DNA from 2 places in the Actinoplanes sp. NPDC049316 genome. Region 1 is predicted to be linked to the other one. Evidence: riboswitches for the same ligand, from Rfam matches in the RefSeq annotation. Region 1 holds a riboswitch; the other holds the start of a gene.
The links. Region 1 has a riboswitch for thiamine pyrophosphate ahead of thiE (thiamine phosphate synthase). Riboswitches for the same ligand answer to the same signal wherever they lie in the genome.
Positions count from the first base shown of each region.

Region 2: it holds a riboswitch for thiamine pyrophosphate, as region 1 does, so the genes downstream of both, AB0K03_RS27390 (ECF transporter S component) here and thiE (thiamine phosphate synthase) in region 1, are expected to answer to the same signal.

Region 1 is NZ_JBFAQM010000014.1:39,815-54,621, forward strand. Features, by position in the region: gene thiD (bifunctional hydroxymethylpyrimidine kinase/phosphomethylpyrimidine kinase) at 35-793, opposite strand; gene AB0K03_RS21640 (thiamine phosphate synthase) at 790-1,353, opposite strand; gene AB0K03_RS21645 (thiazole synthase) at 1,347-2,096, opposite strand; gene thiS (sulfur carrier protein ThiS) at 2,098-2,298, opposite strand; gene thiO (glycine oxidase ThiO) at 2,295-3,320, opposite strand; gene thiE (thiamine phosphate synthase) at 3,317-3,961, opposite strand; TPP riboswitch at 3,955-4,066, opposite strand; gene AB0K03_RS21665 (ATP-binding cassette domain-containing protein) at 4,111-5,766, opposite strand; gene AB0K03_RS21670 (methyltransferase) at 5,798-6,424, opposite strand; gene AB0K03_RS21675 (hypothetical protein) at 6,551-7,633, shown strand; gene truA (tRNA pseudouridine(38-40) synthase TruA) at 7,674-8,489, opposite strand; gene rplQ (50S ribosomal protein L17) at 8,564-9,151, opposite strand; gene AB0K03_RS21690 (DNA-directed RNA polymerase subunit alpha) at 9,225-10,247, opposite strand; gene rpsD (30S ribosomal protein S4) at 10,341-10,967, opposite strand; gene rpsK (30S ribosomal protein S11) at 10,984-11,391, opposite strand; gene rpsM (30S ribosomal protein S13) at 11,467-11,847, opposite strand; gene rpmJ (50S ribosomal protein L36) at 12,022-12,138, opposite strand; gene infA (translation initiation factor IF-1) at 12,188-12,409, opposite strand; gene AB0K03_RS21720 (DUF1707 domain-containing protein) at 12,651-13,208, opposite strand; gene AB0K03_RS21725 (DUF1707 domain-containing protein) at 13,511-13,957, opposite strand; gene map (type I methionyl aminopeptidase) at 13,970-14,807, opposite strand, start outside.
Region 2 is NZ_JBFAQM010000021.1:18,962-33,768, forward strand. Features, by position in the region: gene AB0K03_RS27350 (metal ABC transporter substrate-binding protein) at 1-226, shown strand, start outside; gene AB0K03_RS27355 (metal ABC transporter ATP-binding protein) at 223-1,002, shown strand; gene AB0K03_RS27360 (metal ABC transporter permease) at 1,052-1,939, shown strand; gene AB0K03_RS27365 (metalloregulator ArsR/SmtB family transcription factor) at 1,936-2,253, shown strand; gene AB0K03_RS27370 (Fur family transcriptional regulator) at 2,250-2,657, shown strand; gene AB0K03_RS27375 (hypothetical protein) at 2,688-3,293, shown strand; gene AB0K03_RS27380 (DUF6328 family protein) at 3,271-3,807, opposite strand; gene AB0K03_RS27385 (alpha/beta hydrolase) at 3,883-4,698, opposite strand; TPP riboswitch at 4,838-4,944, shown strand; gene AB0K03_RS27390 (ECF transporter S component) at 5,010-5,603, shown strand; gene AB0K03_RS27395 (ABC transporter ATP-binding protein) at 5,606-7,033, shown strand; gene AB0K03_RS27400 (energy-coupling factor transporter transmembrane component T) at 7,030-7,833, shown strand; gene AB0K03_RS27405 (SRPBCC family protein) at 7,941-8,396, opposite strand; gene AB0K03_RS27410 (hypothetical protein) at 8,411-8,896, opposite strand; gene AB0K03_RS27415 (histidinol-phosphatase) at 8,893-10,605, opposite strand; gene AB0K03_RS27420 (hypothetical protein) at 10,713-11,180, opposite strand; gene AB0K03_RS27425 (MTH1187 family thiamine-binding protein) at 11,513-11,809, shown strand; gene AB0K03_RS27430 (haloacid dehalogenase-like hydrolase) at 11,806-12,480, shown strand; gene AB0K03_RS27435 (histidine phosphatase family protein) at 12,470-13,057, opposite strand; gene AB0K03_RS27440 (isoprenyl transferase) at 13,054-13,833, opposite strand; gene recO (DNA repair protein RecO) at 13,923-14,699, opposite strand.

The DNA.
Region 1 (14,807 bases):
CCGCGAGGGATCACGGCCTGCGAAGCAAGAGCCCTCAGGCGAAGTGGTGCAGCGGCCCGGGTCCCGCCCCGAGCTTCCAGTCGCGGCCGCCGGCCAGCGCCCGCGCGACGTAGGACTTGGCCGCCCGCACCGCGGCCGCGACGTCGTCACCCAGGGCGAGCCGCGCCGCGATCGCGGACGAGAACGTGCAGCCGGATCCGTGATTGTTGGCGGTCGGAACGGGTTCACCGCGCAGCGTCTCGCTGCGCCCCGCGGTGTGCAGCAGGTCGACGGCGAGCTCGCTGCCGGTCACCACGACCGCCTCGGGCCCGCGCGCGGCCAGGTCGGCCGCCGCCCGGGCCATCTCCTCGGCCGTCTCGACCCGGCCACCGGTGAGGGCGCCGGCTTCGTGCCGGTTCGGCGTCAGAACCCTCGGGTACGGGATCAGCGGCGAGACAGAAGCAACACCGGACAACCGGCTGCCACTGGTGGCGACGAGCACCGGATCCACCACCAGGTTCGGCAGTTCCGCGGCCCGCGCGGCGATCACCTCCGCGACCGCCGGATCCCCCACCATGCCCACCTTGACGGCCGCCACCTCGAAGTCCGACAGCACCGCGTCGAGCTGAGCCGCCACGATCTCCGCCGGAATCGAGTGGATCGCGGTGACCCCCCGGGTGTTCTGAGCCGTCACCGCCGTGATGACCGAAACCCCGTACGCCCCCAGCGCCGCGAACGTCTTGAGATCCGCCTGAATCCCGGCGCCGCCCCCCGAATCCGACCCCGCGATCGTCAGCACCACGACGGGCGTCACGTGGTCACCGCCTCGACCAGTTCCCGCGTGACCTTCTCCGGATCGTCGGCCCGCATCACCGCACCCATCACCGCCACCCCCGCCGCTCCGGCATCAAGACACTCGCGAACCCGCGACGCCGAATCGACGCCGCCGAGCGCAAGCCACGTCCGCTCCCCCGCCAGCCACGCCGCCCCGGACGAACCCAGCGCCGGGCCGTATCCGGGCTTCGACCGGCTGGCGTAGACGGGCGACACCGTCACATAGTCCTCATCGGACAGCTCCTCGAATCCGTGCCACGATCGTCCCACCAGCTCCACGCCGTCGGGCCGGTTATCCACAGCAGACAGATGCACGGCGCTGCCACCCAGCGGATCCGGGCCCGCGATGATCAATCGTCCGGGCGGCACGACGGTCCTCACTTCTGAGGCGAGGGCGTATCTGTCCGCGTACGAAAGATCCTTCTCGCGCAGGACGACCCACGACGCGCCGCCGCGGACCGCGGCCCGGACCACCTCGACGAGCGGCCCCGCCGCGAGTCCGCGATCGGTGAGCACGACGACGCCGGACGGGATCACCATGCCGGCATCCCCTCGTCCGAAGTGGACGCAAGAGCGTGATAGCGCTTCGGGATGCGGCCCGCACCGGCCGCGAGCCGCCCGGCTTCCACGGCGTGCCGCATGGCAGCGGCCATTCGCGCGGGGTCCTCGGCACGGGTCACGGCCGAGGCGATCAGCACGCCGTCGCACCCGAGCTCCATCGCGAGGGCAGCGTCCGAGGCCGTGCCGATGCCGGCGTCGAGGATCACCGGCACGTCGACGCTGTCGCGGATCAGCCGGATGTGGTGCGGGTTGCTGATGCCCAGCCCCGACCCGATCGGTGCGCCCGCCGGCATCACCGCCGTGCACCCGGCGTCGGCCAGCCGCCGGGCGAGGATCGGATCGTCGCTGGTGTACGGCAGCACCCGGAACCCGTCGTCGACCAGCCGCTCCGCCGCCCGCAACAGCTCCACGCCGTCCGGCAGCAGGGTCCGCTCGTCGCCGATGACCTCGAGTTTGACGAGGTCGGTCTCGAACGCGTCCCGGGCCAGCTTCGCGGCTTTGACGGCGTCCGCGGCGGTGTAGCACCCGGCCGTGTTCGGTAGCACGCGCATGCCCAGCCGGTCGAGCATCGGCAGCAGGCCCGGCCCGGCCGCGTCGATCCGGCGCAGCGCGACGGTGACCATCTCGGTGCCGGACGCCACGATCGCCGCCTCGAGCGCGGCGAGGCTCTCCGCCCCGCCGGTGCCGAGGATCAGCCGGGACTCCCCGAAGAGGTCCGCCATGTCAGCCACCCTGCGCCGCGGTCAGCACCTCGACCCGGTCGCCCTCGGACAGCCGGGCGCCGGGCCAGGCCGACCGGGGCACGACCTCGCCGTTCACGGCGACCGCGACGCCGCGCCGCGCCTCGGTGACGGCGGCGACGAGCCGCTCGACGGTGCTGCCGGCCTCGACCGTACGGCCGGCGCCGTTCACAGTGACCCTCACGCGAACCTCCCGGGGCTGAACGCTGCGAGCAACGGATCGACCCGGCCCTCGACCAGGTCGGCGATGAGATCGGCGGTGACGGGCGCCAGCAGCACCCCGTTGCGGTGGTGGCCCGCGGCCACGACGACGTCCCCGGTCCAGCGCCCGAGCAGCGGCGCATTGTCCGGTGTGGACGGCCGGTGCCGGACCACGGTCTCGGTGAGCTCGAACTCGGCCAGCTCGGGAACCAGGTCGACGGCCGAGCGCAGCAGCTCCAGCACGGACCCGGCGGTCACCGTGAAGTCGGCCCGCTCCTCCTGGGTCGCGCCGACGACCACCTCGCCGTCCGGTCGCGGCACGAGATACACGTGCCGTCCGTCGACGTACCCGTTCACGATGTGCCGCAGGACGCCCGGCTCCCCGCGCAGCCGCAGCACGAGACCCTTCACCGGCCGTACGGGCAACCCGGTCAGCCCGGCGGTACCCAGTCCGGCGGCCACGACGGTGGTGCCGCCGGGAAGCGACGTCATCCGGCTCGTCGTCACCGCGTCTGCGAGGGCGGCCCGCAGCGCGGCGACCACGCGCCGCGGATCCACCTGGTGGTCGTCGGGCACGTGCGCCCCACCACGCACCCGCGGCGAGAGGGCCGGCTCCAGCTCGCGCAGGTCGCTCGGCGGCAGGCGGCGCATCTTGAGCTCCCGCTGCTCTCGGAAAGCCCACATCCGCCGGGCCTCGGCGAGGTCGTCGCCGGTCAGCGCCACATCCACCGCCCCGGTGGCGTTGTAGCACAGGTCGTGGCCCGTCTCCCGCTCCAGCTCCGCGGCGAAGGACGGCCACCGCCGCGCCGATTCGAGCAGCAGTTCCTGCAGTGGATCCTGGCCGAACGCGGTCTCCCCGGCCGGAGCGAGCATCCCGGCGGCGGCGTACCAGGCGCCCTCGTCGCCACCGCTGTCCATCACGGTCACGGACCGTCCACGCTGGACGAGTCGCCATGCGACGGAGAGCCCGATGATGCCCCCGCCGACCACGGTCACGTGGCTCACGACAGCGCCTTCAGCAGCCGCCCGGTCGCCTCACCGGGATCCGCCGCGTCGGCGACCGCGCCGACGACGGCGACCGCGGCAGCCCCGGCGCGGCGCAGCTCGGGAGCGTTCTGCGCGGTCACGCCGCCGATGGCCACCACCGGCACGCCGGGCACCGAAGCCGCGACCGAACCGATCCTGGCCACCCCGAGCGGCGCGGGCAGCCCGGATTTGGTCACGGTCAGGAAAGCCGGGCCCACACCGAGGTACGAGGCCCCGTCCGCGACCGCCGCCCGGGCGGCCGCCTCGTCGCGGCACGTCCCACCGAGCACCGCCGCCGGGCCGAGCACGCGGCGCGCCGCGGCCACCGGAAGGTCGTCCGCGCCGACGTGGCCGCCGTCCGCCCCGACCGCGAGCGCCACGTCCAGCCTGTCGTTGACCAGGCACAACACCCCGGCCGGACGGCACAGGCCGACGACCGCCGCCGCCAGCTCGTACGCGGCCCGATCGGTGACGTCGTCCTCGACGCGGACCTGGACCGCCAGCCGGCCGGCCGAGCCGAGACCGCGTGCGGCGGCCACGGCCGCGGTGACGACGGCGACGGCGTCACGGCCGGGACGGGCATCGGTGATGAGGTGCAGACACGGGAAAGCAGGGTCCACAACGCGCTCCTCCCTGCGCCGGCATGACCCGGATCAGGTTCGACGGTCGGGGGCCGCGACAGCCCCCCTCTCAGCCCGGTGCACCGGACTCCCGTGGGGTTGGTTCCGCCGCCGACACTAACGCCGCGCCGCGGTCCGCGTAAACCCCCTCAGCGCACGTCCCACACCGGCTCGGGCGTCTCCACGACCTCGCCGTCACCCTGGAAGAGCACGAACCGATCGAATCCCCGCGTGAACCAGCGGTCGTGGGTGACCGCGATCACCGTGCCCTCGAAGGCCTTCAGCCCCTCCTCCAGCGCCTCCGCCGAAGCGAGATCGAGGTTGTCGGTCGGCTCGTCGAGCAGCAGCACGGTGGCACCCGACAACTCGAGCAGCAGCACCAGGAACCGCGCCTGCTGCCCACCGGACAGCGTGCCGAAGAGCTGATCTCCCTGCGCCGCGAGCTCGTACCGGTTGAGCGCCTTCATCGCACCGGCCCGGTCCCGCCCGGCCCGGTGGTCGTCGCCGCGCCACAGGATCTCGACGAGCGTACGGTCGACCAGCTCCGGCCGGTCGTGCGTCTGCGAGAAGTGCCCGGGCCGGACCCGGGCGCCCAGCTTGGCCGTGCCGTTGTGCGCGACGTGCGCCAGCGGAGCCCCGTCCACCGGCTTGTTCTCGACGTCCGGCGCGGTGCCGCCGGCCGCGAGCAGCCGCAGGAAGTGCGACTTGCCGGTGCCGTTCGCGCCGAGGACCGCGACCCGGTCGCCGTACCAGATCTCCAGGTCGAACGGAAAGGTCAGGTCCTCCAGCTCCAGGCCCGTGCACACCACGGCCCGTTTTCCCGTACGCCCGCCGCGCAGATCCATCCGCAGCGACTGTTCCTTCGGAGGCAGCGGCGGCGGCCCGGCCTCCTCGAACTTGCGCAACCGCGTCTGGGCGGCGTGATAGCGCGACGCCATCCCGTCGTTGTACGTCGCCTTCTGCTTCAAGGTCAGCACGAGCTCCTTCAGCTTCACGTGCTCCTCGTCCCACCGCCGCCGCAGCTCGAGCAGCCGTTCGTGGCGGTCGGACCGGGCCTCGTGCCAGGAGGCGAACCCGCCCGGATGGGTCCACGCGCTGCCACCCTCCACGGCCACGACCCGGGTGGCGGTCTGGGCCAGCAGCTCCCGGTCGTGCGACACGTACAGGACCGACTTCGGCGACTCCCGCAGCCGCGCCTCCAGCCACCGCTTGCCGGGCACGTCGAGGAAGTTGTCCGGCTCGTCGAGCAGCAGCACCTCGTCGCCGCCGCGCAGCAGCAGGTCGAGCGCGAACCGCTTCTGCTGCCCGCCGGAGAGCGTGCGCACCGGCCGGTGCTTCACCTCGTCCCACGGCTTGTCCAGGATGGCCACGGCCACGGTGTCGAACAGCACTTCGGCGTCATAGCCGCCGGCCTCGCCCCATCCGGCCAGCGCGCCGGCGAACCGCATCTGCGCCTTCTCCGAATCCGGGTCGGCCCGCAACGCGGCGTCGGCGCCGGCGACCGCGTCCGCCGCGGCCCGCAACGCGGGCGCGACCAGGGACAAGGCAAGATCTTCGAGGGTACGGTCATCGCCGATCATCCCGATGAACTGCCGCATGACCCCCAGCCCGCCGGACCGCGCGACAGTCCCGGCGGGTACGGCCAGATCCCCGGCGACCATCCGCAACAGGGTCGTCTTCCCCGCGCCGTTGGGGCCGACGAGCGCCACCTTCGCGCCCTCACCCACTCGGAAGGAGACATCGGAGAACAGCTCTCGCCCGTCCGGCAGCACGAACGCGACCCCGGAGACATCCACGTAACCCACGCGGCCATCCTCCCCGAGGAGACGACGCAGGTCAGTCGGTTTTTCCGGCGGCACCGCGGGTGATCCGCAGCACCCGGAAGCCGCGCTGGCTCGCCACCCGGGCCACGTCCCAGCCGAGCGAGGTCAGCCACCCGTGCAGCGAGTCGCCGCCGAGGTTGCGGTTGATGACCACCCACGCCACCCCGTCCGGCGCGAGCCGTTCCAGCCACCGCTGCATCAGCGCGTGCAGCTCCGCCTTGCCGACGTGCGTGGGCGGGTTGCTCCAGATCTCGTCGAACGTCACGTCCGCGGGCACCTCGTCGGGGGCGGACACCCGGACCCGGTCCGCCAGCCCGAGCGCGGCGGCGTTCTCCACGGTCAGGTCGCGGGCCCGGGCGTTGACGTCGATCGCGTAAACGGTCGCGCCCGGCGCCTCGCCGGCGAGCACACACGTGATCGGGCCGTACCCGCAGCCGACGTCGAGCAGGTTCCCCGTCGTCGCGGCGCCCGGCAGGTCGGCCTTGCGCAGCAGGACGGCGGTGCCGGGATCGAGCCGACCGGCCGAGAACACCCCGCGCGCCACCACCAGGTCGTACGCCCGCCCCGCCGCGGTGAACTCGATGCGCCCCCGGCTCTCCGGAGTCGCCGGCTCGGCAGTGAAGTAATGGTCCGCAGTCACCCTGCCAGTGTCCCGCCGGACCCTCGAGCGACCCGCACCGGGTCGCCGCACAACGAGCGGTGGCGCACCGGGGTGCCGCACAAAGTGTGCGTCCATCGATTCGGGTGCGCTCCTACCGTAGGCTGCATGTTCCGCGCCCCTCAGCCCCGCTCCGCCCACCGTGCGAACCAGGGAAGCGGACTCGCCACCCTCGCGAGGCCCACGTCGCTCATGCCGGGCCTCACCCGTACGCCGCCCGCGCAGCACCGCCGCGCGTCGATCCCCGCCCAGCGCCGCCGCACGGCCGGAACGCCTCAGCCCGTCTCGCACCAGGCGACCCCGCACCGCCGCGCCGCGCGCCGCCGAGCCTCCGTGGGTGTCCAGGCGTTCCTGCGGCCCGTCGAATCCACGCTGCAGGCCGCCTCCGCCCACCTCACGCAACGCCTCGAGGCCGTCCTCCGAACCGCGGGCGGGACCCTGGCACGGCCCGCGACGGTGCGTCCCGGCCGGCCGGCGCGCTCACGCACTCTCCGGCACGGCCCTCAGGAGCCCGGCGAGGCCATGCACGTCCTCCTGAGCGGTCTGGGCGCGCTCATCGTTCTGTCGATCATCGTGCTGAGCATCTTCTTCGTGATCGCCGAGGAGCAGCGCGGCCCGGTCGGCGACACCTCCGCGGCGATCGCGGCGCCGGCATCGATCAGCTCCCGGCAGCTCGACGCCGCCCCGCTGACCGGTACGGAGGTCTTCCCCGGCACCCGGATCACCCCGGCCGGCGGGGCACCGTACGAGGTGACGTCGACCCAGGCGGAGGAGGACTGCGGGCTGGGCGCCACCGGGGACCTCGGAGCCGTCCTCGCCGAGAACGGCTGCTCCCAGCTCGTCCGCGGCCGCCTCACCGCCCCGTACGGCGGCTACCAGGTCACCGCGGGAGTCTTCAACCTGGCGGACGAGGCCGCGGCGACGCGGGCCAGCGACCGGGCCGGGATCCTCGTCGAGGCCGGTACGGGCACCTTCGCCTCGCTGATCCCGGCCGGCGCGGGCTCACCGGCGCCCCCGCTGGCCCAGGTCAACTGGCACGCCCGTGGCCACTACCTGCTCTACTGCGTGATCTCCCGCCCGGACGGCGCCCTGGTGGCCGACGACGACCCGTACGCGGCCCGCATCACCACCGACCTGATCGAACGCCACCTCGCCGGCCAGGTCATCGCCAGGCGCGCCGCGAAGTCCTGACGTCCCGGCCGCCAGGCGCGCAGCACGGACAGGCGGCGGATCAGGCGCGCAGACGGCGCGTCGCGTCGGCGCGCTGGGCGTACTCGCTCTCTGCGGGATAGCCGACGGCCACGAGCGTCAGCCCGTGCGCCGGCGCCACCGTGACCTCGCTCGACCGCTCCCGCAGGGTCAGCAGCTTCGCCGGCCAGCCCGGGTCCCGCCGCCCGTCGCCCACGGTCAGCATCGCCCCCACCAGGCTGCGGACCATCGCCTGGCAGAACGCGTCGGCCTGCACGGTCGCCACGGCGACCCCGTCCGGCTCGCGACGCCAGTCCAGGCGGGTGATGGCCCGCACGGTGGTCGCATGCTCCTTGCGTTTGCAGTACGCGGCGAAGTCGTGCAGCCCGACGAGCCCCGCCGCGGCCGCGTTGAGCCGTTCCAGGTCGAGCGGACGCACCCAGCCGATGGTGTCGTGGCGCCGTAGCGGCTCGGGCCCGAAGACGGTGTCGGCGACCCGGTACTCGTACCGCCGGAACGTCGCGGAGAACCGCGCGTCGAATGTGGACGGCACCGGCGTCACAGCCCGTACGCGCGCGTCCGGCGGCATCAGCGCGGCGAGCCGGCGCAGCAGGGACTCCGCCAGCGACTCCCACACGGGCGTCGGCACGTCGATGTGGCACACCTGCCCGGTCGCGTGCACCCCCGCGTCCGTACGCCCCGCCACAGTCAGCCCGAGCGGCACGTCGGCGCCCACGAGCCGGGCCAGCGCCTCGGTGAGCACCCCGGCCACCGTACGGCGCGCCGGCTGAGCAGCCCAGCCGGAGAAGTCCCCGCCGTCGTACGAGACGTCGAGGCGGAGTCGAGTCGTGTCCGTCACCCGCAGACCTGCCGTTCCGTGAAAGACGAAACGGCCCGGCACCCCGCGTGGGGTGCCGGGCCGCATGTGCCTGATCAGGCCTTGGCGTCGGTGTCTTCGCCCTCGGCCTGGTCGCCCGGGCCCTCGGCGCCCTTGTCGCCGGAGGCGTTCACCGGCGGCTCGGCGTCCTGGTCGCCGGCCGTCCCGGCCGGGGCGTCGGCCTTGGCCGGCGCCTCGTCCTCGCGGGCCAGCGCCTCGACCTTGTCCTGCTGCGCGGCGGCCTTGCGGGCGGCCTTCTTGGCCGGCGCCGTGGTGGCCGCGACCTGCAGCTCCTCGACCAGCTCGATGACGGCCATGGGAGCGGCGTCACCCTTGCGGATGCCGGTCTTGGTGATCCGGGTGTAGCCACCCGGACGGTTGCCGTAGCGCGGCGCGATCTGCTCGAACAGGGCGTACACGACGTCCTTGTCCTTGACGACCGTGAGCACCCGGCGGCGGGCGTGCAGGTCACCGCGCTTGGCCTTGGTGATCAGCTGCTCCGCCAGGGGGCGCAGCCGGCGCGCCTTGGTCTCGGTCGTCTTGATCTTCCCGTGCCGGAAGAGCTCCGTGGCCAGGTTGGCCAGCAGCAGCTTCTCGTGCGCCGGGCTGCCGCCGAGGCGGGGACCCTTGGTGGGCGTGGGCATTGCTTGCTCCTTCTGGATTTTTACCGTGCAGTGCGGCGAAGCCGCTTAGGCCGCCCAGCGCGGCAGCCGAGGCTCAGAGCTGCTCGGTCTCGCGGTAGTCGTCGGTGTCGTAGTCCACGTCGCCGAACGAGTCGACCACGTGCGCCGGGTCGAAGGACGGCGCGCTGTCCTTGAGGCCCAGGCCCATTCCGGCGAGCTTCATCTTGACCTCGTCGATCGACTTCTGACCGAAATTCCTTATATCCAGAAGGTCGGCCTCCGTCCGCCCGATCAGTTCACCGACGGTGTTGATGCCCTCGCGCTTGAGGCAGTTGTACGACCGGACGGTGAGGTCCAGCTCCTCGATAGGCAGGGCGAGGTCGGCGGCCAGCTGGGCGTCCTGCGGCGACGGGCCGATGTCGATGCCCTCGGCGGTCTCGTCCAGCTCGCGGCAGAGACCGAACAGCTCGACGAGGGTCGAGCCGGCCGACGCCAGCGCGGTACGGGGCGAGATGGACGCCTTCGACTCGACGTCGATGATCAGGCGGTCGAAGTCGGTACGCTGCTCGACACGGGTCGCCTCGACGCGGTAGGTGACCTTCATGACCGGCGAGTAGATCGAGTCGACCGGGATGCGGCCGATCTCGGCGCCGGCGCTCTTGTTCTGCGCCGCCGTGACGTAGCCACGGCCCCGCTCGACGGTGAGCTCCATGTCGAGCCGGCCCTTGCTGTTCAGCGTGGCCAGCTTCAGGTCGGGGTTGTGCACGGAGACGCCGGCCGGGGGCTGGATGTCACCGGCGGTGACGTCGCCCGGGCCCTGCTTGCGCAGGTACATGCTGACGGGCTCGTCGTGCTCGGAGCTGACGGTGAGCTCCTTGACGTTCATGACGAGCTCGACCACGTCCTCCTTGACACCGGGGATCGTGGTGAACTCGTGCAGCACGCCGTCGATCTTGATGCTGGTGACCGCCGCGCCCGGGATGGACGACAGCAGCGTACGCCGCAGCGAGTTGCCGAGGGTGTAGCCGAAGCCCGGCTCCAGGGGCTCGATGGTGAACCGGGAGCGGGTCTCGCTGAGCGACTCTTCCGAGAGGCTCGGGCGCTGGCTGATGAGCACGCGATTCTTCTTTCTGTCGGGGCACCCGCTATTTGATGCCCGTCCTCATGAACTACCCCGGGCGCCTCCGCGAGGAGGCGCCCGGGCAGAGCGCTACTTGGAGTAGAGCTCGACGATCAGCTGCTCCTGGACCTGCGTGTCGATGACGCCGCGGGCCGGGAGCGTGTGGATCAGGATCTTCATGTCGCTGGGGATCGGCTCCAGCCATGCCGGGGTCGGACGCGAACCGGCCTGGGCCTGCGCGACGACGAAGGGGGTCATCTCCTTCGACTTCTCGCGGACCTGGACGATGTCGTGCTCCTTGACCCGGTACGACGGGATGTCGACCTTCACGCCGTTGACCAGGAAGTGGCCGTGCTTGACCAGCTGCCGGGCCATGTCGCGGGACGCGGCGTAGCCGGCCCGGTAGACGACGTTGTCGAGACGCGACTCGAGGATCTGCAGCAGCACCTCACCGGTCTTGCCGGGCTTGGTGACAGCCTCCTCGTAGTAACCGCGGAACTGCTTCTCGAGCACGCCGTACGTACGACGGGCCTTCTGCTTCTCGCGGTGCTGGAGCAGGTACTCGGTCTCCTTGGTCCGGCCACGGCCGTGCTGCCCGGGCGGGAACGGCCGGGACTCGAACGGGCACTTCGGACCATCGCACTTGCTGCCCTTGAGGAACAGCTTCATCTTCTCGCGGCGGCAGCGCTTGCAGTCCGCACCTGTGTAACGAGCCATTACTTCTGTCTCTCCCTCAGACCCGACGACGCTTCGGCGGACGGCATCCGTTGTGCGGCTGCGGCGTGACGTCGGAGATCTGCCCGACCTCGAGGCCGGCGGCCTGCAGCGAACGGATGGCGGTCTCCCGGCCGGAGCCGGGGCCCTTGACGAACACGTCGACCTTGCGCATGCCGTGCTCCATCGCCCGACGAGCGGCGGCCTCGGCGGCCAGCTGCGCGGCGAACGGGGTCGACTTGCGGGAGCCCTTGAAGCCCACCTGGCCGGACGAGGCCCAGGAGATGACCGCACCGGTCGGGTCGGTGATCGACACGATGGTGTTGTTGAAGGTGCTCTTGATGTGCGCCTGCCCGTGGGCGACGTTCTTGCGTTCCTTGCGCCGGACCTTCTTGACTGCGGCCCCAGCGCGTGCCTTCGGTGGCATAAGTCGTTGCGCTCCTGTGGTGGCTTGGAGTGGTGGCGAGTCCGCACGAACCCGGACCACAATTCCGATTTAGGTCTACTTCCGACCGGGCTTCTTCTTGCCTGCGACCGTGCGCTTCGGACCCTTGCGGGTACGAGCGTTGGTCCGCGTGCGCTGACCCCGGACGGGGAGCCCACGACGGTGACGGATGCCGGCGTAGCAGCCGATCTCGACCTTGCGGCGGATGTCCGCGGCGACCTCGCGGCGCAGGTCGCCCTCTACCTTGAAGTTGCCCTCGATGTAGTCGCGGAGCTGGACCAGCTCCTCGTCCGTGAGGTCCTTGGCGCGCTTGTTCAGGTCAATGCCGGTGGCGGTGAGCGCCTCCACGGCGCGGGTGCGACCGACCCCGTAGATGTAGGTGAGCGCGATCTCCATCCGCTTCTCGCGGGGAAGATCGACGCCGACGAGTCGAGCCATAAGTGGGCGTACTCCTCAGGTGTCTCACGGAGGTCTGTGCCCGTTCCCATCCCGCCTGCCCGGGCGGGCCCCGGCCTCCGACCGGGGGTGAAGCCACACGTCAGCGAAGATTCGCGACCGCGGCTGGGACGAGCTCGTTCAGTGGTACGGATCTGACAGTGCCCTGGGGCGGAATCAGCCCTGGCGCTGCTTGTGACGCGCGTCGGTCTTGCAGATGACCATGACGCGCCCGTGCCGCCGGATGACCCGGCAGTTGTTGCAGATCCGCTTGACGCTCGGCTTGACCTTCACGGTTTGCCTTAACTCTCAGTCAGACGGGATGTGGATCCCCGTGACCCCGTTACTTGTAGCGGTAGACGATGCGCCCACGTGTCAGGTCGTACGGCGAAAGCTCGACGACGACCCGGTCCTCGGGCAGGATGCGGATGTAGTGCTGCCGCATCTTGCCAGAGATGTGCGCGAGCACCTTGTGACCATTGGCGAGCTCGACGCGGAACATGGCGTTCGGCAGGGGCTCGATCACACGGCCTTCGATCTCGATGGCTCCGTCTTTCTTAGGCATGTCCTCCGCTACCTGACATCGGGTTCTTGGGGCAGGCTCACAGCATTCATCCCAACCCCCGGAGGGGCCGGACCAGCCGCGGCTCCGGGCGCCACCAGAAGCGCTTGGTGGACATGCCGGAGTGGACGCTGTGCGCCAGCAAGCCAGTGTACGCGTGTGCAGGCATCGACACCAAACCGAGGCCCCCGTAACCCGGGGTCGGGTGTGTCGGCACGTCGGGGAACCGGACAGGGCGGTCGATTCAGCCGGTTTTCTTCGCTTTCCGCCGCCTCATCGGAGGCGGCAGCTCACCCCGGGCGACCGCTTCGGCCTCCAGGACCCTGCGGTGCTGTTTCAGCTCCTTCGCCCGTCGCTTGCGGGCCTGCTTCTCGGCCCGCCTGCGAGGCTCACCGCCGACGAGACCGCTCACTGTCACGAACATCAGGATCAGACCCCACGGCACCGCCACCCACACCGGCCAGAAGTAGAGCAGATCCCCGCCGGTCACCGACGAGACGGCCCAGACCGCCGAGGTGATCCCCACCACCGAGACCCACGAGCCCCACACCTCGGCCAGCCACCGCCGGGTCAGTTCCCCGTTCGAAGCCGTGACGAGCGGCGGCTCCCCGGCCGCACCTCTGGGCGCGGGCACGGCTGCCGCCGGCAGATCGCTCAGCAGACCGTCCAGCTCGCCATAGGTCTTCGCGGCGTACGCCCGCTGCAGCCGCTCGTCGTACTCGTGCAGATCGAGCCGGCCCTCCTCGAGCGCGACCCGCAGCTGCTCGGCGACGGCCTGCCGGTCGGCGTCCCCCGCCCGCATCTCGTCCCGCCCCATGCACCCAGCATGCCAGCGCCGCGCCGCCCCCAGGAATCCCACACTGCGCCGCGCCACCCGCCGATCCAGGCCGGCCCGCACCCCGTTCGGTCGCGCGCCACATCCGGTCGCGCGCCACATCCGGTCGCGCGCCACATCCGGTCGCGCAGCTCGTCCGGTCGCGCACCGGGTGCGGTCGCACGCCGCCTCCCCGCCCCAGCGCCGCCGCGCCGGACCGGGCCCGCGCCACCGTCGCACTGCCCGGACAACGCCGCCGGCCCGCCGGCAGCGGCCAGGTGGGTCGGCGGCTACCGGTCGCGGCCGGTCATCCGCCGGATCAGGCCCAAGACCAGCGGAATGAGCATCCAGCCGGGCCAGAAGTAGATCCACTGCCCGGAAGCGATGCTCGACATCGCCCAGACGATCACGCAGACCAGCACCACGCCGCCGTAGGAGGCGAGCCACGGCGGCCCGCCGGGCTTGCGCATCTCCCCCACGTCGGAGCCCGCGTCGGTCCCGGCCTCCGCGGCCGCCCGCGGCGCCTGCGGCACCACCTGGGCGCGCTGCGGGGGCACCGTGCCGGGCAGGTCGGCGGTCAGGGCGTCGAGATCACCGTACGTCTTGGCCGCGTACGCCCGCTGCAGGCGCTCGTCGTACTCGTGGAGGTCGAGACGCCCCTCGTCGAGCGCCGTCTTCAGCCGTTCGGCGACCGCCTGGCGCTCTGCGTCACCCGCGCGCATCTGCTCGTTGCTCATCGGAGCCGGACTTTACTCCGCGAGCGAGTCAACCGCTGGCTGGCGCGAGGTGACCAGGTCGCCCAGCCGCGCGCGGCCACCGTCGCGGGCGGTGGTGACCCACACCCCGTCCTCGAGCAGCGCCATCGTGTGCTCCACGTGCGCGGCCATCGAGCCGTCGCGGGTGACCACGGTCCATCCGTCGGAGAGCTCCTGCGTACGCGGTGAGCCCATGGTGATCATCGGCTCGATCGCCAGCGCCATGCCGGGCACGAGCCGGGGCCCCTTGCCGGGCTTGCCGTGGTTGAGCACGTGCGGGTCCTGGTGCATCTCCGTGCCGATGCCGTGGCCGCCGTACCCGTCGACGATGCCGTAGCGGCCACCCTTGCGGACGGCCTTCTCCACGTTGAAGGAGATGTCGGTGAGCCGGCCGCGACCGTTCGCGGCACCGCGCGCGGCGGCGGCGATCCCGGCCCACATCGCGTCCTCGGCGACCTCGGCCATGCGCAGCAGGGCGGGGTCGGTCTCCCCCACGCCCACGGTGATCGCGGAGTCGCCGTGCCAGCCGTTGAGGATCGCCCCGCAGTCCAGCGACAGCAGGTCGCCCTCCTTGAGCACCTGGCCGGCCGACGGGATGCCGTGCACCACCTGCTCGTTGACCGACGCGCAGATCGACGCCGGGAAGCCGTGGTAGCCCTTGAAGGACGGGACAGCCCCGGCGTCCCGGATGACCCGCTCCGCGATGGCGTCCAGGTCGGCCGTGGAGACGCCGGGCGCCACCGCCTCGCGCATCGCGTCGAGGGCGGCGGCCACGACGAGCCCTGCACCGCGCATGAGCTCGATCTGTTCCGGGGTCTTCAGCTGGATGTCC
Region 2 (14,807 bases), on a different contig from region 1:
GCGCCTCGCCCACGTCGCCGAGGAGGCGAGAGCCACGGGAACCACCACGATCTTCTTCGAGACCCTGGTCAGCCCGAAGGTCGCCGAGACCATCGCGCGGGAGGTCGGCGCGCGGACGGCGGTCCTGGACCCGATCGAGGGCGTGACCGAGCCCGGCGCCGACTACTTCACCGTCATGCGCGCCAATCTCGCCGCGCTCACCACTGCCCTGGGGTGCACGTCATGAGCGTCGTCTCGGTACGCCACGCCGCCGTCGCGTACGGCGGCCGCACGGTCCTGCGTGACGTCTCGCTGAAGGTCGGCGCCGGTCAGGTCGTCGCCGTGCTGGGCGCGAACGGGTCCGGCAAGTCCACGTTGATCCGTGCGATCCTGGGCCTGGTCCCGCTCGCCGACGGCGAGATCGAGCTCTTCGGCACCCCGCAGCGCCGCTTCCGCGAGTGGGCCCGCGTCGGGTACGTGCCGCAGCGCATGGGCGCCGGCAGCGGGGTGCCCGCCACGGTCGGCGAGGTCGTGTCCTCGGGCCGGCTCGCCCGCCGCGGCATCTTCCGGTTCCCGGGCGCCGCCGACCGCGCGGCCGTCCGCGCCGCGCTGGACGACGTGGGTCTGCTGGAGCGCATCGACGACCCGGTCAGCACGCTCTCCGGCGGCCAGCAGCAGCGCACGCTCATCGCCCGCGCCCTGGCCGGCCGCCCCGACCTGCTGGTCCTGGACGAGCCGACCGCCGGGGTGGACGTGGCCAGCCAGGAGGCCTTCGCGAAGGCGCTGGCCGGCTTCGTCGAGCGCGGCGGCACCGTGCTGCTCGTCGCGCACGAGCTGGGCCCGCTGGAGCCGCTGATCGACCGGGCCGTCGTCGTGCACCACGGGCTGATCGCGTACGAGGGTGCGGTCCCCCAGCCGGCCGGGCATCACGCCGGCCCTCACCACGACCACGTCCACCCGCACGCGACGCCGGAACAGCCCAGGATCTGCGTGGCCCCCACGGACAGAATGCCGGCGAACTAGTCATGACCATCCGACCGCCCCACCCGCCGCCCACGACAGGACCGAAGGCATGAGTCTTTTTCAGTACGACTTCATGCTGCGGGCCCTGGCCGGCGCGCTCGTCATCGGGCTGGCCGCCCCCGCGCTGGGCATCTACCTCGTGCAGCGCCGGCTGTCGCTGATCGGCGACGGCATCGGGCACGTGGCGCTGACCGGTGTGGGCGTCGGGCTGTTGCTGCAGCAGTCGCCGGTGCTCACCGCGGTCATCGTCGCCGTGGTGGGGGCCGTCGGCGTCGAGCTGGTGCGCGAACGCGGCCGTACGTCCGGCGACCTCGCGCTGGCCCTGCTGTTCTACGGCGGCATCGCGGGCGGTGTGGTCCTGGTGGGACTGTCCCACGACAGCGCCAACGCCAACCTGACGCAGTACCTCTTCGGCTCGCTGATCACCACGACCCGGCAGGACCTGACGGTCATCGCGATCCTGGGCGCCGCCGTGCTCGTCGCGATGCTCGCGCTGCGGCCGGCGCTGTTCGCCGTCTGCCACGACGAGGAGTACGCGCGCGTCTCCGGGCTTCCCGTGCGTACGCTCAATCTCGTGATCGCCGCCACGACGGCCGTGACCGTCACGATCGCCATGCGCACCGTCGGCCTGTTGCTCGTCAGCGCCCTCATGGTGGTGCCGGTGGCGGCGGCGCAGCAGATCACCCGCGGATTCCGCAGCACGATGGCGGTGGCGATGGGCATCGGCCTGACCGCCGCGGCGACCGGGGTCTGGGTGGCCGGCGAGGCCGACACCGCACCCGGCGCCACCATCGTCATCCTGGCGATCGCGGCCTTCCTCGCCGTCACCGTCGGTGGCGCGACGTGGCGGGTGCTGCGCCGGCACATCCCGGCCGAACGCCCCGCCGAGAACGGCGAACCACCCGACGTCGTGCTGCAGGAGGCGGGCGCCCGATGAGCGCGGATCCGGTGCACGGCGTCGCCACCGGCTACGAGGCGTACGAGGCGGCCGGCGAGCTGCTGCGCGCGCTGTCGGCGCCGATCCGCGTCGCGATCGTGGCGGAGCTCGGCGGCGGCGAACGGTGCGTGCACGAACTGGTCGAGAAGCTGGGTGCGCCGCAGCCGCTGGTCTCGCAGCACCTGCGGGTGCTGCGCGGCGCCGGCGTGGTGCGGGGTGCACGGCGTGGACGCGAGATCGCATACTCGCTCGTGGACGAACACGTCGCGCACATCGTCGCCGACGCCGTCAGCCACGCAAGGGAGGGATCGTGACGGACGAGGGAACCGTTGTCCGCAACACCCGGCAACGCACCGCGGTCCGGGACCTCCTCGCCGACTGCGAGGGCTTCCACAGCGCCCAGGACCTGCACGCGATCCTGCGCGAGCGGGGCGAGCGGGTCGGTCTGACCACGGTCTACCGCACGCTGCAAGGGCTGGCCGACGCCGGCGAGATCGACGTGATGCGCCCGCCCGGCGGCGAGCACCTGTACCGGCGGTGCAGCCAGGGACACCACCACCACCTGGTCTGCCGCTCGTGCGGGCGCACCGTCGAGGTGGAGGGCCCGGCCGTGGAGACGTGGGCGCAGCGGGTCGCCGGCAAGCACGGTTTCGTCGACGTCTCGCACACCATGGAGATCTTCGGAACCTGCCCGGAGTGCGCGGCCCAGCAGTCCTAGCCCTCCCGTGGGAGGCTGGCGCGCGTGAAGATGTACGCCGACCGGCTGCCCACCGCCGTACGCCAATTGCTGACCGACCTGGCCGTGGTCCTGTGGGTCTACGCGTGGATCCGAGCCGGGTTCTGGGTGAACGACATGGTCGAGAAGCTCGGCGTGCCCGGGCAGAAGCTGCAGGAGGCCGGCACCGGGATCGCCGGCAACCTCGGCGACATCGGTGGCAAGGTCGGCCGCGTGCCGCTGGTGGGCGACGAGCTGACGGCCCCGTTCACCAGCGCGGCCGGGGCGGCGTCGCAGCTCGCCGAGGCGGGCCGGCAGCAGCAGGAGGTCGTGGACAACATGGCGGTCGCGATGGCGCTTCTGACCGTCGCCGTGCCCCTGTCGCTCGTGCTGTTCCTGTGGCTGCCGCGGCGGCTGCGCTGGATGCGCCGGGCCGGCGTGGCCGCCGTGGTACGCGACCAGCCGGCCGGCCGTGACCTGCTGGCGTTGCGGGCGCTGGCCGGCCGGCCGCTGAACGAGCTCGCCGCGCTCGGCCCCGACATCGCCCAGTCCTGGCGCAACGGCGACGCCGCGGCGGTCGAGGCCCTGGCCGCGCTGGAGCTGCGCGACCTCGGGCTCAGGCCCGCGACGAAACGGTAGGTTCCGCGTTCGGCTCCGCGGCGTCCTCCGCGAAGTCCTCGTTCTCCTCGTCGACGTCCTCGTCCAGCCAGTGATGCCGGGCGATCGGGATGGCCACCCAGAACGTCAGGAAGAACACCGCGGTCACGACCGTGAACAGCACGGCGACCCAGGTCTCGAGCAGGTAGTCGGTGATGAGCAGGACGCTGCTGACCATGGCGATGAGCATGAAGGCGAGACCACCGGTCGCCATCCGGTGCGCGTGCCGGACCAGTTCGGGCTTACGGCCCTGCCGGAACAGCGCCCGGTGGAACGCCACCGGCGAGATGATCAGCGCGGTCGCGAAGGCGGTCGAGACCAGCGCGACGATGTACGTGTCCCGCTGGAACTCCGTCGCCTTGGGGAAGCCGCTGCTGAACGGCAGCGTCAGCAGGAAGGCGAACAGGATCTGCACGCCGGTCTGAGCGACCCGCAGCTCCTGCAGCAGATCGGCGAAATTGCGGTCCCAGCGCTGCTTCTCGGTCTCATTCTTCATCCGGCGCTTCTCGGCGGCCATCTGGTCGTCTCCTCACCGTCATGTGGCGCCACGGATTCCCGGCCGGCCGTAACGTCAAACGCCGATCCGTGCCAGGGCCACGTCGGCCAGCGCGTTCGGCGCCTCCTCCGGCACCCAGTGCCCGACGCCGCGCAGCACGACCAGGCGATAGTCCCCCTCGACCCACGTGCTGGTGGCCAGCGCCGCGGACCGGCCGACGACCGGGTCGCCGTCGCTCCAGACGTACGTGGTGGGCACGGTGATCTTGCCGACGCCGGCGAGCTGCCGCCCGGACAGCGCCCGGTACCAGTTGAGCGCCCCGGTGAGCCGGCCCGGTTCGGCCATGGCGGCCGCGTACCGGTCGGCGCGGGCCCCGATCGGGCGCATCATCCGCTTGAGCACCTCGCCGCCGCGCGCGAGCAGCAGCCGCTCGGCGAACCGCGACTGGAACACCTTCATGTACGCGAACCGCAGCCGCTGCGACGGCTGGTTGCGCAGCGAGACGGCAAGCCCGCGCGGGTGCGGCACGGAGACCGCGGTGAGCGTACGGACCCGGTCCGGGTGGTGCGCGGCGAGCAGCCAGCCCACCTGGGCGCCCCAGTCGTGGCCGATCACGTGCGCCCGTTCCACGCCGAGCGCGTCGAGCACCGCCACCGCGTCGGCCGTGGGCTCGGTCAGCCGGTAGTCGGCGACCGCGTCCGGCCGGGCGCCCGCCGAGTAGCCGCGCTGATCCAGGGCGTACGTGCGCAGCCCCGCCGCGTGCAGCCGGGGCAGGATCAGGTCGAACTCGCGGTGGTCCTGCGGGAAGCCGTGCAGCAGGAGCACCGGGGCGCCGTCGGCCGGGCCGCCCTCGTACACGTCGAAGGTGAGCCCTCTGGCCTTGATCTCCATGTGACGCCTCCTACGCTGTCCCGTACGGCCGTACGGTGTTAGCGTCATCGAAACACACCGCAGTGAATCCTCTTCGCGACGGTGGAGACACAGCACATAGCCCCCGCCATGCGGGGGTCAAGGTAGGTCGCGAAAAGGATTCATCCGACAGGGGAGCGCACAGCGCTGAGAGTGCGGGTCACCGCCCGCAGACCCTCGAACCTGATCTGGGTAATGCCAGCGCAGGGAGCTCGGTCTTCTCCAGCCGCGCCGCGTCCGGGTTCAGCCCGGCCGTGGCGTGCGTCTCCTCCCGGTACCGCTGGGAGGCATACATGAAGGGCTACACCAACCCGTACCGCTGGCGCACGATCGACATCGTGATCGCCTCGATCATCGCCGTGGCGTTCGGCGTCATCTTCTGGGCCTGGAACCTGCTCTGGGGAGCGACCGGCGGCGCGTTCGCGTTCTTCCCGCCGGCGCAGACGCTGCTCTACGGCGTCTGGCTGATCCCGGCCGTGCTCGCCGGCCTGATCATCCGCAAGCCCGGCGCCTCGCTCTACACCGAGACGGTCGCGGCGATCATCTCCGCGCTGCTGGGCGCGCAGTGGGGCGCGGTCGTCATTCCGCAGGGCCTCGTGCAGGGCCTCGGCGCCGAGCTCGCCTTCGCGATGCTGCTCTACCGGTCGTGGAAGCTGCCGGCCGCGCTGCTCGCCGGGGCGCTCACCGGGCTGAGCGCCGCGCTGTTCGACTTCTTCGTGTGGAACGGCAGCTACGCGCTCTGGGACTACCGGATCCCGTACGCCCTGCTCACGATCGTCAGCAGCACGGTCGTGGCGGGTGCCGGCAGCTGGGCGCTGACCCGCGCGCTGGCGCCGACGGGCGTGCTCGACAGGTTCGCCGCGGGCCGGGACCGGGCACTGGTCTGACCATGGCGGAGGTCTTGCTGCGGGACTTCGGCTGGCGCCACGCGGGGCGCCGGTCCTGGGCGGTCCGCGGCGTCGACCTGCGCATCCGGCACGGCGAGCGGGTGCTGCTGCTGGGACCTTCCGGGGCCGGCAAGAGCACCCTGCTCGCCGCGCTCGCCGGGCTGCTGCCCGAGGACTCCGGCGAGGCCGAGGGCACCGTGGAGATCGACGGGCTGGATCCGCGCAAGGCCCGCGACGGCGTCGGCCTGCTCTTCCAGGACCCGCAGACCCAGCTCGTCATGGCCCGCAGCGGCGACGACGTGGCGTTCGGCCTGGAGAACAGGGGCGTGCCCGCGGGCGAGATCTGGCCGCGGGTCAGCGACGCGCTGGACCGGGTCGGGTTCCCGTACCCGATCACCCGCGGCACCTCCGCGCTCTCCGGCGGCGAGCAGCAACGCCTCGCGCTCGCCGGCGTGCTGGCCCTGCGGCCCGGCCTGGTGCTGCTCGACGAGCCCACCGCCAACCTCGACCCGGCCGGCGGGGAGCTGATCCGCGAGGCGATCGCGCGGGCCCACGACCGGGACAGCACGCTGATCGTCGTCGAGCACCGCGTCGCCGAGGCGCTCCCGCTGATCGACCGGGTCGTGGTGCTCGCGCCGGGCGGCGGCGTCGCCGCCGACGGCGCGCCCGAGGTCGTCTTCGCCGGTCACGGCCCGTCGCTGGCCGAGCAGGGGGTCTGGGTGCCGGGCTATCCGCTGCCCCGGCACCCGGCCGTCGCGGCGCCGGGCGATGATCTGGTACGGGCACACGCCGCGGCCTTCCGGCACCGGCTGACCGAGGTCAGCATGACGGCCCGGGGCGGCGAGGTCCTGGCGGTGACCGGCCCCAACGGCGCCGGCAAGTCCACCCTGGCCCTGCTGCTCGGCGGCCTCCTGGCCCCCACGGCCGGCCGCATCGAGGCCTTCGGCGAGGCGAGACCGCCGCACAAGTGGCGAGCCGCGCACCTCACCAGCCGCATCGGCTCGGTGTTCCAGAGCCCGGAACACCAGTTCGTCACCAGCCGCGTCGCCGACGAGCTGGCGCTCGGGCCACGCCGCCTCGGCCGTTCCCCCGCCCAGGTGTCGGCCACCGTGGACGACCTGCTCGCCCGGCTGCGGCTGACGGCGCTGGCCGGGGCCAATCCGCACACGCTCTCCGGCGGGGAGGCGCGGCGGCTCAGCGTGGCGACGGCTCTGGCCACGGCGCCCCGGCTGCTGGTGCTCGACGAACCGACCTTCGGGCAGGACCGGCGTACGTGGATCGAGCTGGTGGCCCTGCTCGCCGCCCTGCGCGACGAGGGCCACGGCATCGTCGCCGTCACCCACGACGAGGCGTTCGTGACCTCGCTCGCCGACCGGGTCCACCCCCTCGGCGTCCCCGCACCACCGCCGCTGCCCCGGTTGCGGCCGTGACACTGGTCCTGGAGCCGATCGCGGACCCGGCGGCGCCGCTGGCCCGGCGCAACCCGGTCGCGAAGCTCGGCGCGGCGCTGCTGTTCTCGGCGCCCCTGATCGCCACCCTCGACCCGCTCACCCCGGCCCTCGCCCTGGCCGTCGAGCTGGGTGTCCTGCCGTTCTTCGGCGTCCGCTACGGCGTCCTGGCCCGCCGCGCGTGGCCGCTCACCCTCGCCGCCGCGGGCATCCTCGTGACGATGGTGCTGTTCGCCGCGGACCGTACGGGAGCCCACTTGGTCGCCGTCGGCCCCTTCGACATCACCACCGGCGTGGTCGCGGGCGCGCTCGGCCTCGTCCTGCGCGTCTTCGCGGTGGCCCTGCCGGGCATCATCGTCTTCGCCACCACCGACCCCACCGACCTCGCCGACGCCCTCGTCCAGAACGCCAAGGCCCCGGCCCGCTTCGCCATCGGCGCCCTGGCCGCCTTCCGCCTGATCCCCTTGCTCACCGAGGAATGGCAGATGCTGTCGCTGGCCCGCCGCGCCCGCGGCATCGACGCGGGCCGCAACCCGCTGGCGAAGCTGCGCCTCTTCACGTCGACGGCGTTCGCGCTGCTCGTGGGCGCCCTTCGCCGCGGCGGCCGCCTCGCGACGGCGATGGACGCCCGCGGCTTCGACTCCACGACGCCGCGCACGTACGCCCGCAGACAGCACTTCACGGGTGCGGACGTCGCGCTGGTGGTGGGTGCCGGGGTGCTGGGGGCAGCGGCCCTGACAACGAGCGTCCTGACCGGCTTCTTCAACCCGATCCTCGGCTGACCACCCCGACTGTTTGTATACCTTCTTGAGTTCCGTATGTGGGGGAGCTGCGACGGATGTATTGGGTGGCCGAGCCCGGCACCATCGATTGACAGCCCGACCGGCCGTCAGGGGCGCTCGGCGAGGGCGGCGAGGCGGTCGACGGAGGCCCGCAGCTTGTCGGCCGTCGTTGCGCGGGCTCGGGGCAGGCGCTTCTCGTCGGTCAGGTGGGTCCAGTCGTACGTGTGCGTGACCCGGGTCAACTCCGGCCCGAGCTCCTCGAGCTCCCACCGCCACAGGTGCCCCACCACCGGCTTGCCCGGCTCGGCGGGCTTCCACGCGATGCGCCGGCCCTCCTCGAACTCGACGACGTGGTTCTCGCGGACGTTGCCGTTCGTCGTGGTCATGACGAAGACGTCGCCGACGGCGTGGACGCGCTGGCCGGCCGGCGCCTCGGCCAGGTTGTCGTTGCCGTCCCACCGCGGCTGCTGCGCGGGATCCGCGATGAGCTCGAAAATGCCCGCCGCCGCGGCCGCGACCTCCCGGCCGGCGCTGACGACGCGGTGCTCCTCATGATCGGTCATGCGGTCATCGTGCCTCAGTGCGCGGCGCAGCAGGGGGTGGGGTTGCGGGTCTCGAACGGGACGAGCACGCCGCCCACCGCCGGCATCGTCACCAGCACCAGCGCGCCGTCGCGCCACTGCGGACGCACGAAGTCGTTCGTCCGGACCACCGCCGACGAATCCGCCGATCCGCCGCCGAGGATCTCGACGCGGTCGATCGCGCTGACGGCCAGGACGTCGGCGACCGTCAGCTCGCCGGTCAGCCGCTGCACCCCGGGGAAGACGACCGCGCGGCCGCCGTCACGAGACCCCTCGGCGCGCGGCAGGTCCGCGGGGGGCTCGCCGGCGAAAATCAGCGTGCACGTCACCTGCGGGCGAGGTTCGCGGACCAGGTGGGTGCAGGCGAGCACCGGCTGCGGGTCGAGCGACGCCAGCCAGTGTTCGGCGGCGGCCGTGTCCGGGTGGCCGCCGGCCTCGACGACCGGCAGGCCGTCGAAGCCGGTCGGCGACAGCGAGGTCACCGGGGCAGGACCCAGATCGGGTTGGTGTAGAACCAGAGGTCGCCCCACGGGTCGGCGTCGCCGGCGACGTCCAGCTGCGGGCCGTACGGGTCGACCGCGGCGCCCAGCAGGCCGGGCTGCGTACGGTTGCCGTCCGTGCCCCGCAGGCGCAGGTAGAACGGCTTGTCGAGGCGGCCCAGCGGGTACGTGACCGTCAGCTTCTTCGCGCCGGGCGACACCTCGAACGACTTGGCGACCCGGGTGTCCGGGGCCGTGAACGAGTCCTTGTCCGCGACCGGGCCGGTCACCGAGCCGACGATCACGTCGACGCGCTTGAGGACCGGGATGAACTGCGCCCAGTTCGGCACGTCCTGCAGGTCGATCTCGAGGGTCAGGTCGGTGGCCGTGCCGCGGCGCACCTGCAGGACGCCGCCGAGCGGCGTACCCGTGGCGGGCCGGCGGTCACCCGCGACCCGGACCCGGGCGTCGAGGCTCTTGACGAGCCGGCCGTGGTCGACCCAGACCCGCCCGGCGCGCAGGCCGTCCATCACCGCCTTGTACGAGAACGACGTCGAGCCCACGTTCGTACGCCCGTAGAAGCCGGGCCAGAAGTCGCCCGCAGCGGTGTTGACCGCCGGGTTGTAGACGGGGTCGTCGTACTTGCCGTTGGCCTCGAAGTCGCTGCCCGGACCGCGCTGGGACTGGTCGAGGTGGACCACGTGGCTGTCCGAGTTCACCGTGATCCACCAGGCGCGCCCTTCGGCGAGCAGGCTGTCCCAGAGGCCGCCGACCGTGGCGGTCATCCAGTCGAAGCCGCCCCAGGTGCGGTACGTCTCGAGCGGGTAGCCGGGGAACGACGCGGCGGACGGGTTGTTGTCGTAGAGCCCGCGAGCCCCGCCGCGGCCGTTGGGCGCCTTGATGCCCGCCGCCTGGTGGCCGGGCGCGCCCTCCATGCCGATCGCCACGGTCGGGTCGGCGTCACGCCAGTTGCGGATCTCGTGCGGCGAGTCGATGCCGCGGCGCGACGGGTGGTTGGCGAGGAACAGCGCGCCCTCGATCTTGCGCTGGCGTACCTGCTCGCCGAGGAACTTGATGCCGGCGATCGCGGTCGCCTCGTTCTGCGCCTCGGTGTTGGTGCCCGGCAGTTGCGAGCCGTCGTACGCCTGCTCGAAGCGCTTGAGCACGTCGACCTCGTTGCGGCCGGGGTGCACGAAGACGGTCGCGTGCTCGGCGGCCGGGATGTTCCACTCCAGACCCTGGAACGTGAGCAGGTCCCGTAGCTCCTCGCGGGTCGCCCGGATGTCCGGGTTCACCTTCTCCACGCCGATCTTGGCGTGCGCGTTGCTGCCGTGGTCGGTGATGACCAGCCAGTCCAGGCCGTACGCGCGGCCGTGCTTGGCCTGGTCGATCACCCGGTACTGGGCGTCCGAGCTGTACTGGGTGTGGATGTGGTGGTCCCCGGCGAACCAGCGGAAGCCGCCCTGCGCGGCACCGCCCCCGGCCGGCCCGTGCGCGTGCGGCAGCCCGGCGGCCGCGGCGGCCGACGGCGAGGCCAGCACGGACGCGGCCGCGCCGGCGCCGAGCAGCCCGGCGCCGCGCAGGAAGCCCCGGCGGGAGACGTCGGCGGGCGACAGCTCGCTGTCGGGTACGTGCGGGTCCAGGGCGGGTGAGACATCGCCGGCGGCGGCGGCGTGCGAGTGATCGTGATCGTGGTGGTGGCCGTGACCCATGTCCGGAGCTCCTGCGTGATCGACGCGGTGACGGCGTCAATCTCGCGTCCCGCACTCAACGCCGGGTGTCACCCGGATGACCACCGGACGAACACGTCGAGGCAGAGCTAGTCGCCCGGGCCGGCCGGAGCGGCGCCGTTGTCGGCGAGCGTGAAGCTGCTGCCCGCGCCGCGGACGGCCACCAGCCCGGAACGGTCGGCCCGCAGGTGCAGGCCACCCTGGGCGCCGATCGCGTACGTGGGCCGGCCGTCGCGCGGCTTCCCGGCCTCGAACGTGAACCGCTGCCCCGACCGGCTCGCGTCACACGCCGCGGCCACCACCTTCGCGGCGCCGCCACCCTCACGCAGGCCCATGCAGGCCGGCTCGCCGCTCTCGCCGGCCTTCGCGGTCCTGATGAAATGCTTGCCCTCCCCCACCGGCACCAGCACGAACAGGGTCTTGTCAGAGGGGCCGTCGGTGAGGCTCAGCCGGCCCTTGCCGTCGACGGCGACCACCGACTCGAACGAGTCCACGGGCGTGATGACGACCTGCCGCTCGCCCTCGAGGATCCTGCCTGTGCCGTTCTTCCCGGGCACGGCCGAGGTCTGCGGCAGGCTTGCCGGTGGGGAGCTCGGCGGTGGCAAGCCAGCCGACTGGGAGCTCGCCGGTGGGGAGCTCGCCGGCCCCGCGGGAGAGGACGCCGTGCTGCAGGCCGTCAGCGTCAATGCGCATCCGGCGGCGGTCACGGCGGCGAGATGGCCTCGGTGGATCGGCACGGGTCTCTCCCTCGGTGCGGCGGGCGTGTCCCGCACTTCTTACTCCCCGGCCCGCGCCGCAAAACCGCGCGAAAGTATCTCTGCCCGAAAATCCCTCCCAATTCGATGACGGTCGACGCCTCGCCGGCGGCCGGGTCTGCCACGATGGCCCCATGCTGGTTGCCTTCTCCGTCACGCCCCTCGGCGCCTCCGAGTCCGTCGGCGACCTGGTCGCCGAGGCCGTACGGGTGGTCCGCGCCTCCGGGCTGCCGAACCGAACCGACGCCATGTTCACCACGATCGAAGGCGAGTGGGACGAGGTGATGGCCGTGGTCAAGCAGGCCGTCGACGTCGTCGCCGCGCAGGCGCCCCGGGTCAGCGTGACCCTCAAGGCGGACGTGCGCCCCGGCGTGACCGACGCGCTCAACGCCAAGGTGGAGCACGTCGAGCGGAGACTGGCCGGGCAGTGAGACGCCTCGTCATGTGGGACATCGACTACACCCTGCTACGGGGTGGCGGTGTCGCGGCGCAGGCGTGGCGGGAGGCGTTCACCGAGGTGACCGGCCTGCCGTGGCGGGCCACGCCGAGCTTCGGGGGGCGTACCGACCTGGACATCTGCGCGGAGGTCTTCGCCACGCACGGGGTCACCGGGTGCACGCCGGAACGGTTCTTCGCCCGCTACGTGGAGCGGGTGCACGGATCGCGGCACCTGTTCGCGCAGGAGGGCGAGCTCATGCCGGGTGTGCGGGCGGTGCTCGACGAGCTGAGCACCCGCGGCGACGTCGTGCAGACGCTGGTCACCGGCAACGTGCCGCAGGTCGCGGCCGCGAAGGTCGCGGCCTTCGACCTCACCGCGGTCTTCGACGCGGAGATCGGCGGCTACGGCACCGACGACAGCGTGCGCGCCACGCTCGTGCGCCGCTGCCGGGCACGCGCCGAAGCCAAGTACGGCGAGAGCTTCCGCCCGGTGGTCATCGGCGACACCACCAACGACGTCTCGGCGGCGCTCGCCAACGCCGCCCTGGCGATCGGCGTGGCCACCGGCGCGACGAGCATGGCGGAGCTGGCGCTGGCCGGGGCGCACGCGGTGCTGCCCGACCTCTCCCACGTGGACGCGGCGGTCGCCATCATCACCGGCTGAGCCGCAGGTGCGGCGGGAAGCCCGTCCAGCGCAACTCCGCCGGCAGGTGCGACATGTCGTTGAACACCAGCAGGCCGGGTGGCCGGTCGTCGCTGTAGCGGATCACCGTGAGGGCACAGTTGGCGTGGTTGAGGCCGAGCCAGCGTTCCGGCGGCGCCTGCAGCGCGTCGCGGACGAACCAGGCCGCCGGGTAGGCGTGGGTGATGACGAGGTCGTGGCGCTCCGCGCCGTCCGGGGCCGGACCGGCGAACCGGTCCAGCGCCTGCGCGGCGAGCCGCGGCCCCGACGCCAGCTCCTCAGCGGTCCAGTCCGCGATCAGCGCCGCGAAGGCCGACGGCACCGGATCGGGCACGTACGGCACGTAGTCGCCGACCGCCTCCGACTCGACGGCGGCGGGCCCGGACAGCAGCGCCGCCGTCTCCACCGCCCGGCGCTCCGGGCTGTGCGTGATCGAGGTGAGCGGCACGTCCGCCAGCCGCCGCGCGAGGCACTCAGCCTGCTGCTGTCCCGCCGCGGTCAGCCCACCGCCCTCCGCAGCGTCGCCGTGCCGGGCCAGGTAGAGGTGACGGACCGTCACGCCGGGGCGATCGGATTGGGGATCGCGCCGCCGAACCGGCGGTCGCGCTGGGCGTAGAGCTCGCACGCGTACCAGAGGTGGCGGCGGTCGAAGTCGGGCCAGAGGGTGTCGAGGAAGACCAGCTCCGCGTACGCCGACTGCCAGAGCAGGAAGTTGGACGTCCGCTGCTCCCCCGACGGGCGCAGAAACAGGTCAACCTCCGGCACCTCGGGGTGGTAGAGGTACTTCTGGATGGTCTTCTCGGTGACCCGGTCCGCGCGCAGCTTGCCCGCGGCCACGTCCCGGGCGATGGCGGCCGCCGCGTCGGCGATCTCCGCCTGGCCGCCGTAGTTCACGCAGAACTGCAGGGTCAGCGTCGAGTTGCCGCGCGACATCTCCTCGGCGGTCTGCAGCTCGGAGATGACGCTCTTCCACAACCGGCCGGCGCGGCCCGACCAGACCACCCGGACACCGAGGTCGACGAGCTGGTCGCGGCGGCGGCGGATGACGTCACGGTTGAAGCCCATGAGGAAGCGCACCTCCTCCGGGGACCGTTTCCAGTTCTCGGTGGAGAAGGCGTACGCCGACAGATACGGGATCCCGAGCTCGATCGCGCCCTCGATGGTGTCGAACAGCGAGAACTCGCCCTGCTCGTGCCCCTTGGTGCGGGACAGCCCGCGTTCCTTGGCCCAGCGGCCGTTGCCGTCCATCACCAGCGCCACGTGCCGCGGGATCGCCCCCTTGGGCAGGTCGGGCGGGCGGGCGCCGGAGATGTGCGGAGTGGGCGGACGCGTCACTGAACTTTTTTCAACGTGGCGGGGCCGACCCTGCCCGCCACCGGCCGACGGCTCGGCACCGTCGGGCTTGATGCCAGGTTGAAAAAGGTTCACTGGGAGGGCTCCCGTCGGTCGACTAGCGGAAGGGCGCGCAGGTTGCGCTCCATGTGCCACTGCAGGTGGGCGGCGACGAGGCCACTGCACTCACGGCGTACGGGCGGCTCGGCGGCGTCGGCGACGGTCCAGTCGCCGTGGGTCAGCGCGAGCATCAGGGCGAGCGTCGCCGGGGCCGGATGCGCGGCGCCGGGCGGGCGGCAGTCGGGGCAGACCGAGCCGCCGGCCGGCACGGAGAACGCGCCGTGACCGCCCGGGGTGCCGCAGACCGCGCACTCGGCCAGGGCCGGGGCCCAGCCGGCGAAGGCCATCCCCCGCAACAGGTACGCATCCAGGACCAGGCTCGTCGCGTGCTCGCCGGCGGCCAGCGCCTTGAGCGCCCCCAGGGTCAGCTGGAAGAGCCGCAGCGACGGCTCCCGCTCGACCGGCGTGAGGCGCTCGGCGGTCTCGGCGATGGCGCTGGCGGCCGTGTAGCGGGGGTAGTCCTCGAGGAAGCGTTTGCCGTACAGCGCGAGACCCTCGACCTGGCTGATCGAGTGCAGGCTGCTGCCGACCCCCTCGGGGGAGCCGGCCAGCTGCAGGTCGATGTGGCCGAACGGCTCCAGCCGGGCCCCGAAGCGCGAGGTGGTGCGTCGCACCCCCCGCGCGACGGCCCGCAGGCGGCCGTGGCGGCGGGTCAGCAGCGTGATGATCCGGTCGCTCTCGCCGAGTTTCTGCACGCGCAGCACCACCGCGTCGTCGCGGTAGAGCTGGCGTCGGTATCCGGCGGGCACCCCGACATTCTGCCCCCTGGGTACGACAGACCCTGACCCGGATCTCAGGGTCATCTCGGGGACGGGTGGGTGGGAGGACCGATGGCGTACGGCGTACCCGGGCTCATA